2 regions of the Kyrpidia spormannii genome follow, and region 2 is predicted to be linked to the other one. Evidence: riboswitches for the same ligand, from Rfam matches in the RefSeq annotation. Region 2 holds a riboswitch; the other holds the start of a gene.
The links. A riboswitch is a leader RNA that binds a small molecule or an ion and turns the genes downstream of it on or off. The one in region 2 is predicted to bind cyclic di-GMP.
Positions count from the first base shown of each region.

Region 1: linked by a shared signal. The riboswitch ahead of CVV65_RS14050 (EAL domain-containing protein) and the one ahead of CVV65_RS05775 (methyl-accepting chemotaxis protein) in region 2 are both predicted to bind cyclic di-GMP.

Region 1 covers NZ_CP024955.1:2,847,730-2,852,156, forward strand. The annotation lists gene CVV65_RS14045 (FapA family protein) at 1-1,277, opposite strand, end outside; gene CVV65_RS14050 (EAL domain-containing protein) at 1,339-2,316, opposite strand; cyclic di-GMP riboswitch class I at 2,376-2,462, opposite strand; gene CVV65_RS14055 (DUF1284 domain-containing protein) at 2,987-3,352, shown strand; gene CVV65_RS14065 (efflux RND transporter periplasmic adaptor subunit) at 3,608-4,427, opposite strand, start outside.
Region 2 covers NZ_CP024955.1:1,163,264-1,167,690, forward strand. The annotation lists gene CVV65_RS05770 (sigma factor) at 1-17, opposite strand, end outside; gene CVV65_RS05775 (methyl-accepting chemotaxis protein) at 14-1,768, opposite strand; cyclic di-GMP riboswitch class II at 1,827-1,910, opposite strand; gene CVV65_RS16535 (hypothetical protein) at 2,579-2,974, opposite strand; gene CVV65_RS05790 (transposase) at 3,509-3,808, shown strand; gene CVV65_RS05795 (ankyrin repeat domain-containing protein) at 3,956-4,427, opposite strand, start outside.

The DNA of each region.
Region 1 (4,427 bases), 1.7 Mb from region 2:
CGTTCCAGATCCGGATGGCGGGTGGTAAGCAGTGCGTCCGCCAACAACCCCAGGTGTGTACCCTGGTCAATCCGCTGCCTGGCGTGACCCAACAATTCCTGGAACTCCGCTTGGAACTTCTCATATTCCACTATACCTTTTTTCAGCATCTCATAAATCCTCGTGTACACAAGTTTGGATGCTCCCGCCACGATCTGCGAACCCACAATGGCATCCTGTACCGACACACCACGTTCTCCCAGCACCGTCGAGTGGAACACACCACCATTTACCCGCACTGTCCCCATGGCTTTGATATAGCTACCATCGAGTACCGACCCCAACACCACAACGTCCCCGTCAAATTCAACCTTCCCGTCTTTGCTGGAAAGATCGTGGTCAATAACCAACTCCGGGATTACATCGATACGATTTTTCGTAAAGAGCAGTCGGCCACTGCGAACTGCCACGAGGCGGTCATTTACTTCTATCACACCTTGACCCAGCGTTGGCAGCGAGCGGTGTACTGAACATGGAATCTCCCTGCCGAACACATCCCGCCCCGGCGTACCCGGTATCTCTGGTTCCAATACAGCGACCGTTGTGCCAAGACCAATGGATGTAATGGGCATCTGACGCTGAAGAGGATCGTGGACCTTCGGAAGTTCAACCCGTCTGTAACGAGCCGCTCGGCCTGGAACGGGGGGAGTTCCCCGCAACACGATACACTCGGTCGTGTCCTTGGCCTGAGCAATGGTCTCAACTCCTGTCGGGTCAAGTACCCCGACGTACCCCGCAGACTCCAACCGCGCCACAATTTCGCCTGTGCCCAATGGATCGGGACGCAAATCTATTGTTTCAATTTCCAGCACCGCACGATGCGCACCGTGCATGTCTCTGAGACGATGCTCTTCACCCGGTTTTACGTCGATTCTCCCAATGACTTCCATGTTGTCCTTCGTCACTTTTGTAGAAAATTGGATTGATGGCAAACTCTTGGCCAGCGATACCTCGATATGTTGATTTTCATGAACAACGACCTCTCCGACACATTTCTGTCCGTCAATCACGACCGTCAACCGAGGGTCGTCGGGGATAACAATTATCGCAAATGAACCTTCATCGTCAGGGTCAGAGACAATAAGCTGATTGTTCACCACAGTGACAGTTCCATGCCGCACGCTTCGTATCTCTTCATTGGATTCAAACGACGGGAATGATTGTGTCTCAGGTTCTGATGATCTTGACAGGCGAGGTTTGAAAAGCCAATGCCTTACTTTCTCCAGCAAGGACCGCATTCTCTCACCTCTCATCCTTGTCCGTCGCCGCCAACGACACGGAGGGTGATTCTGTGACCACCTACAAATCCTTGCGCAATAATTGGTGGTACAAATGAATCAGAGTATCGAGTTCTTGGCTTTTCTGTACCACCGCCTTATCGGTCAATGAGCCGTCCCTATTCCGAGCAAGATCCGCCAACTCAGTCCTCTTTCTCTCAATTTCACTGAGCAGATCCGACAATTCACTGATCGACATCGGGCGTGACCAATAGTATCCCTGACTCACATTGACACCAGCTTCCCGAATGGCATTCAGATCTTCGTAGTTTTCGACCCCCTCAGCAATGACTGAATTTCCGGACTCCATAAATCTCACTAAACGGGATAGAAATCGCTGTTTTGAAGAGGATATCGAAATCCCTTGAATCACTGTACGGTCTACTTTGACGAAATCGGGTTCGAATTCAAAGAGTCCCGCAAGACTGGTGCTCCCAGCACAAACATCGTCAAGGGCTATCCGAACGCCGAGTGATCGTATGGATTTGATCATTTTCGACAACAAAGTAAGGTCATACGATATGTACTCGACGATTTCGATTACAAGTTGGTCTGGTTCACACAGTCCCTCTCGAAGCAAAACTTCGAGCCGTTCAACAAAGGACTCCTGAACAAAGCTGCTCGGCATCACATTCACGTACAAGGGAATGGAACTGATTTCAGGGGGCAACAGTCGGAGGCGATTTACACTGATAGTGAGAGCTAATAAATCGGCTTCCATCGAACGCTTGCTTTCGTAAGCAGCACGAAACCAAACTTCCGGCGGAATAAAATGGCCGCCGTACTGAGGACGGCTTAGTGCCTCATGAGCAAAAACGACGCCCTCGGCATGATTGACGATGGGCTGATAAACCACTTCAAGCGTTTCGTGTTTAAGGATCTCATCTACACTCCGGCAGAGGGAATTGTATTGATTTGGGTTTTTAGGGGATTTATACCCCCCCCCCCCCCCCCCCCCCCCCGGTGAGGGTTTATTTGGAAATTGATCCAATTCCTTCACCCTCCTTCGTAATGATGTCAAAAAGCGCCCTTTTCCTGCAGGGCGCCTCATCCTTTGCGAGTGGCAACCCGGCGATCATAGGCACATGTGCCCTTAGACCCGTGGCTTTGCGTCCTAGCGTTTCCGCTAGTTTGCCCTGAGACAACTCTATCGACCTATTCACCTTGTCCCAACATAATCCTACATTATTCGACATCTGTCAAGCGGTCGCAGTGCGTGCTGCTGTTCGTCCGTGATATTGTCATCTTGGAACTCGTCAGTGACAAGGTCATCAGGGTGCGAAAAACGCTTACATGGTGGAGAAAGTACAAGAAACGGCAGCCGACCGGGTGAACACTTGAAAGCTTGGCCTTGTGAGACAACGGACCCCTGTTCAGCGCCTATAATGACGATCTAAAAAAAACTGAGCAGGGAAGTGATGATAGCCCTTTCATGGGCCGGACCGGAGTTCATCGTCGTTCCGCCGATGTGCTAGCATAAACACAGGTGGATGTGGCCGGCGCTCCGGGCGTCCATTGGGATCACCAAAATGCTTTCATCCAGGAAATTTAACCACGAAGATTGGAATATAAGTCTATTAGAAAGGAATCTCTGAACAAAGGAGACGGGGAGCCGTCCAATGTTTCGATTGCGAGGTCACCATCTTTTATGTCTGCTTGGATACCGAGGCATGGGATACTCTCCCGAATACGCCGCAAACATGACTCGTCTTCACCAAACCTTGCGCATGGCACCGGAAACGGAGATTCTCCTCATAGCTGGGCCTGATGATCTATGCGTAAAATTCCCGGAATCTCAACCCTATCACTGCGACGATACAAACATCCATGAACGCGACTCCGCCGTGCTTCAGAAACTGGGCCTGCGGGTCGGACAAAGCCTTCCGTGGAGCGAAATTCAACAGCTCATTCGGGAGAACATGGTACCAAGGGACATTTCGATCCTATGTCCCACGTGCCCTTGGCGATCCTATGGTGTTTGCGAAGAAGGAATCGAAGAAATCAGGGCTGGAAAAGGGCTTCGGATTATCGACTAGTGACGCCCGGAGGGGCATACCAGAACCCCGTCACCATAAAAAGACAAGGACGTGAATGTCTTCCCCAGCGTCGACAAGTTCACCTGTGCGCCCATTGAAATGAAGCACGTTGAGATACGATTCCGGGTCACCACCGTCACCACTAGAGATCAGATTATCGGGAAATTTCTCCTTGGCACCATCATGACCACGATCAGGCCAACCAGTTGGCCGTTTCCTCAACAGCCGCGGGGGCAGCGGTTGTCGCCTCGCGGCTCATGGCGTCTCCCCTCTGCGCACGTGAACTTGGGCGCCGTCTTTCAAACCGGGCCCTGGTTCGATCACCAATTTATCGCCGATTTTCACCCCCAACGAAGCGATGAACCAGTGGTCGTCCTTCTGCTGGCCGTGCACTTCAACGAGTTGGACACGGTCCTCGTTGAGCTTGTACACGAAGGTTTTCCCCTCTTGTTTAACAAGGGTTTTCATGGGGATCTCCACGCCGGCCTGGCCGGTGGCGCCAAAGGTCACGTCGGCCACCATCCCCGCCCGCAACCGGAGGTCAGGGCTAGGCACCTCCACTTTGACCGGGAAGGTGTTGTTGTTTTGGTCGGACACCGGACTGATGAAGGTGATCGTCCCGGAGAACGTCTCCTCGCCCAGTTCCGGCACGTGCACCCCGACCGTCTGGCCCGTGTGGAGACTGGGCAACAGGGACTGGGGCACGCTAACCGCCACTCGGACGGAGTCGAGATTGACCAAGGTCAAGAAGGGCGCGCCCGGCTGCACCATCTCGCCGACGTTGATGTTCTTTGCGGCCACCACCCCGTCCATCGGCGCAACGATCTTGGTGTTCACCAAGTTGTTCTGGGCCGCTTGCAAGGCGGCTTGGGCTTGGTTCACCGCCCCTTGGGCTTGGTTCACCTGGGCTTCAAGGGCGGCAATGGTGTTTTCCGTTGCTCCCGCCTTGGCGAGATTGAGCTGCGCCTGCGCCTGCTCAAGGGCGCCTTTCGTCTGGGCGACGGCCAACTCGGCCTGATCCAGGGTCGCTTTGGACGCCGCCCCGGCATCATTGAGATTCTTCGTGCGATTGTAA
Region 2 (4,427 bases):
CCAACCCCGTCTTTCACGTCTGGGGCCCCCGTTCCAAATCCGCCAACAGACGATCCAGATCTTCCACAACCTGATGGGAAGCTTGTTCGAGCTCAATCAAGCGTTTTTCCGCTTCCGTTCGTTCCCCTTCGAGAAGCAGCCGGTAGATTTGCCTTGCCAGATGGTGAAGCCGCCGGTGTGGTTCCTCGATCGCCTGAAACGAATCCAGGGAAGAGAGAGACGCCCGCCCCCGAGCCTGCTCGTACCACTGCCCCAAGCGGCACTGCCGGTGATCGACCAACTCCTTCTCATCGGCGACGTCAAAACCGAGCGTCATGTTGTGCAGCCGCCACTTCCACAACAGATGCTCGGTTTTGGCCACGCGCACCACCTGCTTGTCCTGTAGGTGGCTGAGATTTTCAATGAGCGCCAGGCGCAGCCCATTCGCCTGGACGCTGGTTTGGTGGATTTGAGCCCCCATGGCGTTCACCCGTTCCTTTGTCCGCTGGGTGTCGCTTAACACATGACTGATGCGTGTGGTGATTTCTTCGGTGGCCGCCGACTGCTGCTCCGTAGTCGCGGCGATCCCGGCGGTCAGTTCCCCCATCCGTGTCACTTGCTCGACCATCCCCCCGAGCGTTTGGATGGCCTCTTGGGACTGCTCGACTCGAACATGGAGCTCCTCCACCACGTGGCCGGTGAGATCCCGCATCGACCGGGCTTCTTGCTGCACTTGCTCAATGGTGGCGGCAATCTTATGAACGGATCGTTTGGTTTGGTCGGCCAGGGAACGGACCTCGGAGGCGACGACGGCGAACCCCCGGCCGTGCTCGCCGGCCCGCGCCGCTTCAATGGCGGCGTTGAGCGCCAACAGGTTCGTCTCGTCGGCGATGTTGCGGATGAAATCGGTCACGTGCGAAATGTCCTCGGTTGCTGAGGACAGGGAATCGGCTTTTGTCTGCATGCTCTCAAAGGAGTCTCCGAGGGACAATATCCCCTGCAGGGAATCTTCGATCACCCGACGGCCCGTCTCCACGTCCTGGACGGCGCGATCGGAATGTTCGGCGACCCGGACGGCCTGATGGGCCACTTCTTTAACCGAAGCGGTGAGCTGTTGTGCGGCGGCGCTGATCCCTTCGGCGTGGTCGGCTGCCGTCGACGCCGCGTCGAGGATTTCTTTGGTGCCGTCCATGCCCAGGATGGATTCCATAATCCCCGAGATGTTGTCGATCAGTTTGAAGTCGTTCTCTTCCTGATACGCCTCAATAATGAGTTGCATATCCATGGTAATGACCTTCAGGAACGACAACAGAATGTTCCCCAACTTCTCGGGCTCTTTCGCATATTTCCGAACAAGGCAAGGGATGAGATATTCGTACACCCTTACATAAGAGCCAAGGTACCATTCGGGCGTCAGGTGAATGCGACTATGTATCTGTCCAATTTTCACGCGGCTGTGAATAAATTCCGCGTCCACATCCTCAATGGCGCATAGCGTCTGAAAATAATGGATGAATGTTTCTGTCAGCCGATGGCGACTGCTGTGCCGATCCACAATGCCTTGCAAACCGGGGAACCGCTCAATCATGTCGTAATGGCGCACGGCAACTTTTTCGATGATCTGGTCCATGTCGTCTTTAATTTGCCGAATCGTCTCCAGATCTCGCTTGAACAACTGCAAAAAGGTCAACTTGTCCTTCATGCGGGGCGTCGATTCGATATCCGTCTGTGTGATCGGTTCCACAATCATTTCTTTGTTTCCTTTTTTCAATCCCAAGAGTTCCGGCATCAATGGGATCCCTCCATTTGAGGTATTTGGGACCACAAAAAACGGCCAATATCCCCCGAAGGACATTGGCCGGTTGCGCTACTGGCTCCAAACTGTCCAAGCGCCCAATTTCAGACAGTCTTTCATTGCCTCCAACCATATAGGATGTATAAGATTGGTCCACACATCCAGCTAGCTTCATGTTTACTCTATAGTGACAATCTTGGTCAATCAAGGTACGCCATTCTTCACATCGACGAATATTTATAGAAGAAATTGTGAAATATTTTTGAAGACAATGCCTCCGAGGGCTCGCTTTCGTCTTTAGTCGGGCAAGTTTCTGTTCCGTTTCATAAAGGGGGGTCGCGGAGGGATGGATCATCAAAGTTAGCCCATTGATTCCGCACATGATAAGGTCTGGTTGGTTGATGCACTCTATCGGATCAAAGCCAGGAGGAATCGTGAAGCCGGATGAGGAATGGTGTGGAGCCATCGGGGGAATGCGCCTTACAAAGAGGTTGAGGAGATTCGGCGGGAGGCGTTGGACTGAAAAGGGGGATTGTTCGTGAGTGTCCTCCGCTTTTGATGCGGCGGTGTCGTGCCTTGGAGCCAAGCAAGTCGGCCGGCCCAGTGCTGTTCTCACGGAGATGGCCCGGAATCTCATTGCCGGGATGAACAACATTCCGTACGTCGCATTCTCTACATGGCCTCGGCGGGCATGGATGGGGAGCTGCCGGGCATCGGCGGTCGGCTGAGGATGGTTTTTTCGCGCAATGTCTTCCTGGGATAGGCGCAAGATGTGTGGGACCGACTCTGAGGTTGTGCTTTCATTTAACAGGGGATTTGGTGTGCTTGACAAAAACAATCTGCCGCCGGATTAAGCGGTTCAGGAAGGGCACCTACTTGCTGATGGCCATGCAAAAGGTCATCTTCGTAAGACTGAAGTTTTGCGAGGTCATTAGAAATATGAGAGGATAGTTCGTCGATGGAGTTAGGGTTACCTTTCTTCGTTAAAACGGAATACAGTTGTTTACAATTCTCATCTAGGTAACTCAGATTTGCTCTTAAATCCAGAGCTAATGCCCGGAGTTCAGGATTATCCACTGCAGGATTATCTGTTCCGAGCCAAATAGAACCCATCGTCGAGCCATTCACTTGTACATCTGCCGCTATTCCCATTGCTGCCGTAAGATCAAACGCAACACTATCGGTGTAACCTTCTTGCATTAAAGACTTCGCATTGCTCCAGTTGATTTGTGAAAATTTAGAAGGATGCTGGTCGATGGTTGGATATGCTTACGCCTATTATATGATGTATTACGAAAAACGTCAATTTTTCTAATTCAGGGATTACAGGTAAAAAATTGAACTACGTCTCTTATACTTTCGTACGAGCCTTCCAACTACTGACACTGGGTTGGTCGGATGGCAACTCGTTTGTGCCTTTATGCTTTTCCCTGTTGAGTTCTGAACACGAGGACACAGGCTGTGCAGCGTTACCGAATCCGTCGACAAGTGCACCTGTGGGTACAAGCGGGGCAGGAGCCCCTGCGGAAAGCCACGGAGGTCATCTTCGAACTGCTGGCACAGGCTCAGGACTTGGGCATCTCAGCAAAGTACCTGTTGTTCGATAGCTGGTTCGCATACCCATCGACGATTACGCAGGCCGCGCGCCGTTCTCCGCACGTCGTGTGTATGCTGAAGAATATGGCTGGTGCCCGCCAAGATCGTGTTCGTCCGAGATCGAGGTCGTTCCTGTAGATGGCTAACGCTCCTGTGTACCGACACCCGCCTGGCCGACGAAGAGAAGAGATCGTTCAGATCTACGGTAAGCGATGGGACATCGAGACGTTCTTCAAGGCCAGTAAGTCCTATCTGAGACTGGCGAAAGAACTCCAGGGGCGCACGTATGACAAAATGTTTACACATACAACCATCGTTTTCGTCCGCTATATCATCTTGTCCGTGACTTCCAGAAACGGCCAGGATCCTCGAACTATTGGCGGTCTGTTGTACGATTGCTGTAATGAACTGGACGACTTCCGGTTTATAAAAGACTGAGACTTATTTTGGAGTGACTCAGAGTCGCCCAATATGGGATAGTCACCCAGGAACAAGACATGATTGAGCAGATTGTATAGCGATTCATCGACCATTTACTCAATACAATCAAACCAAAGCTGGCTTGCTGAGGGTGCGAAGCTCGAGTTAATTATTAGAATTAGCGGATGTGCTAAATTGAATCAACAATTTTCCTATCGCCGAATTTGGATCAATTCCCGACATCGCCGAAAGTCCACTCGTATTCTTGAGATTTGGATTTGCTCCGGCGTTCAATAAAAGCTTAACCATTTCTAGATCATTCGCGAACACAGCAAAGGACAATGCTGTGTCTCCGCTGGCATCCTGAACATTTGGATTTGCCCCGTGTTCCAATAAAATCCTTGCTATTTCATTGTAGGCCTGCGTATTAGCGTGTGGGTTAGCAGCTGAGTGCGCACAATCAATAAGAGGAGTTGCCCCGCTTGAATCTGTTACATTAGGATCGGCACCTTGGCTGAGCAAAGCTTTTACCAGTTCCACATTTCCGGAACCAGCTGCTATCTGCAAGTCTGTTAAAGGTTTTTTAGAATTCGTGGGGGTGGCGGAAGAGTCTTCGTTTGTTAAGCTATCCCGACTT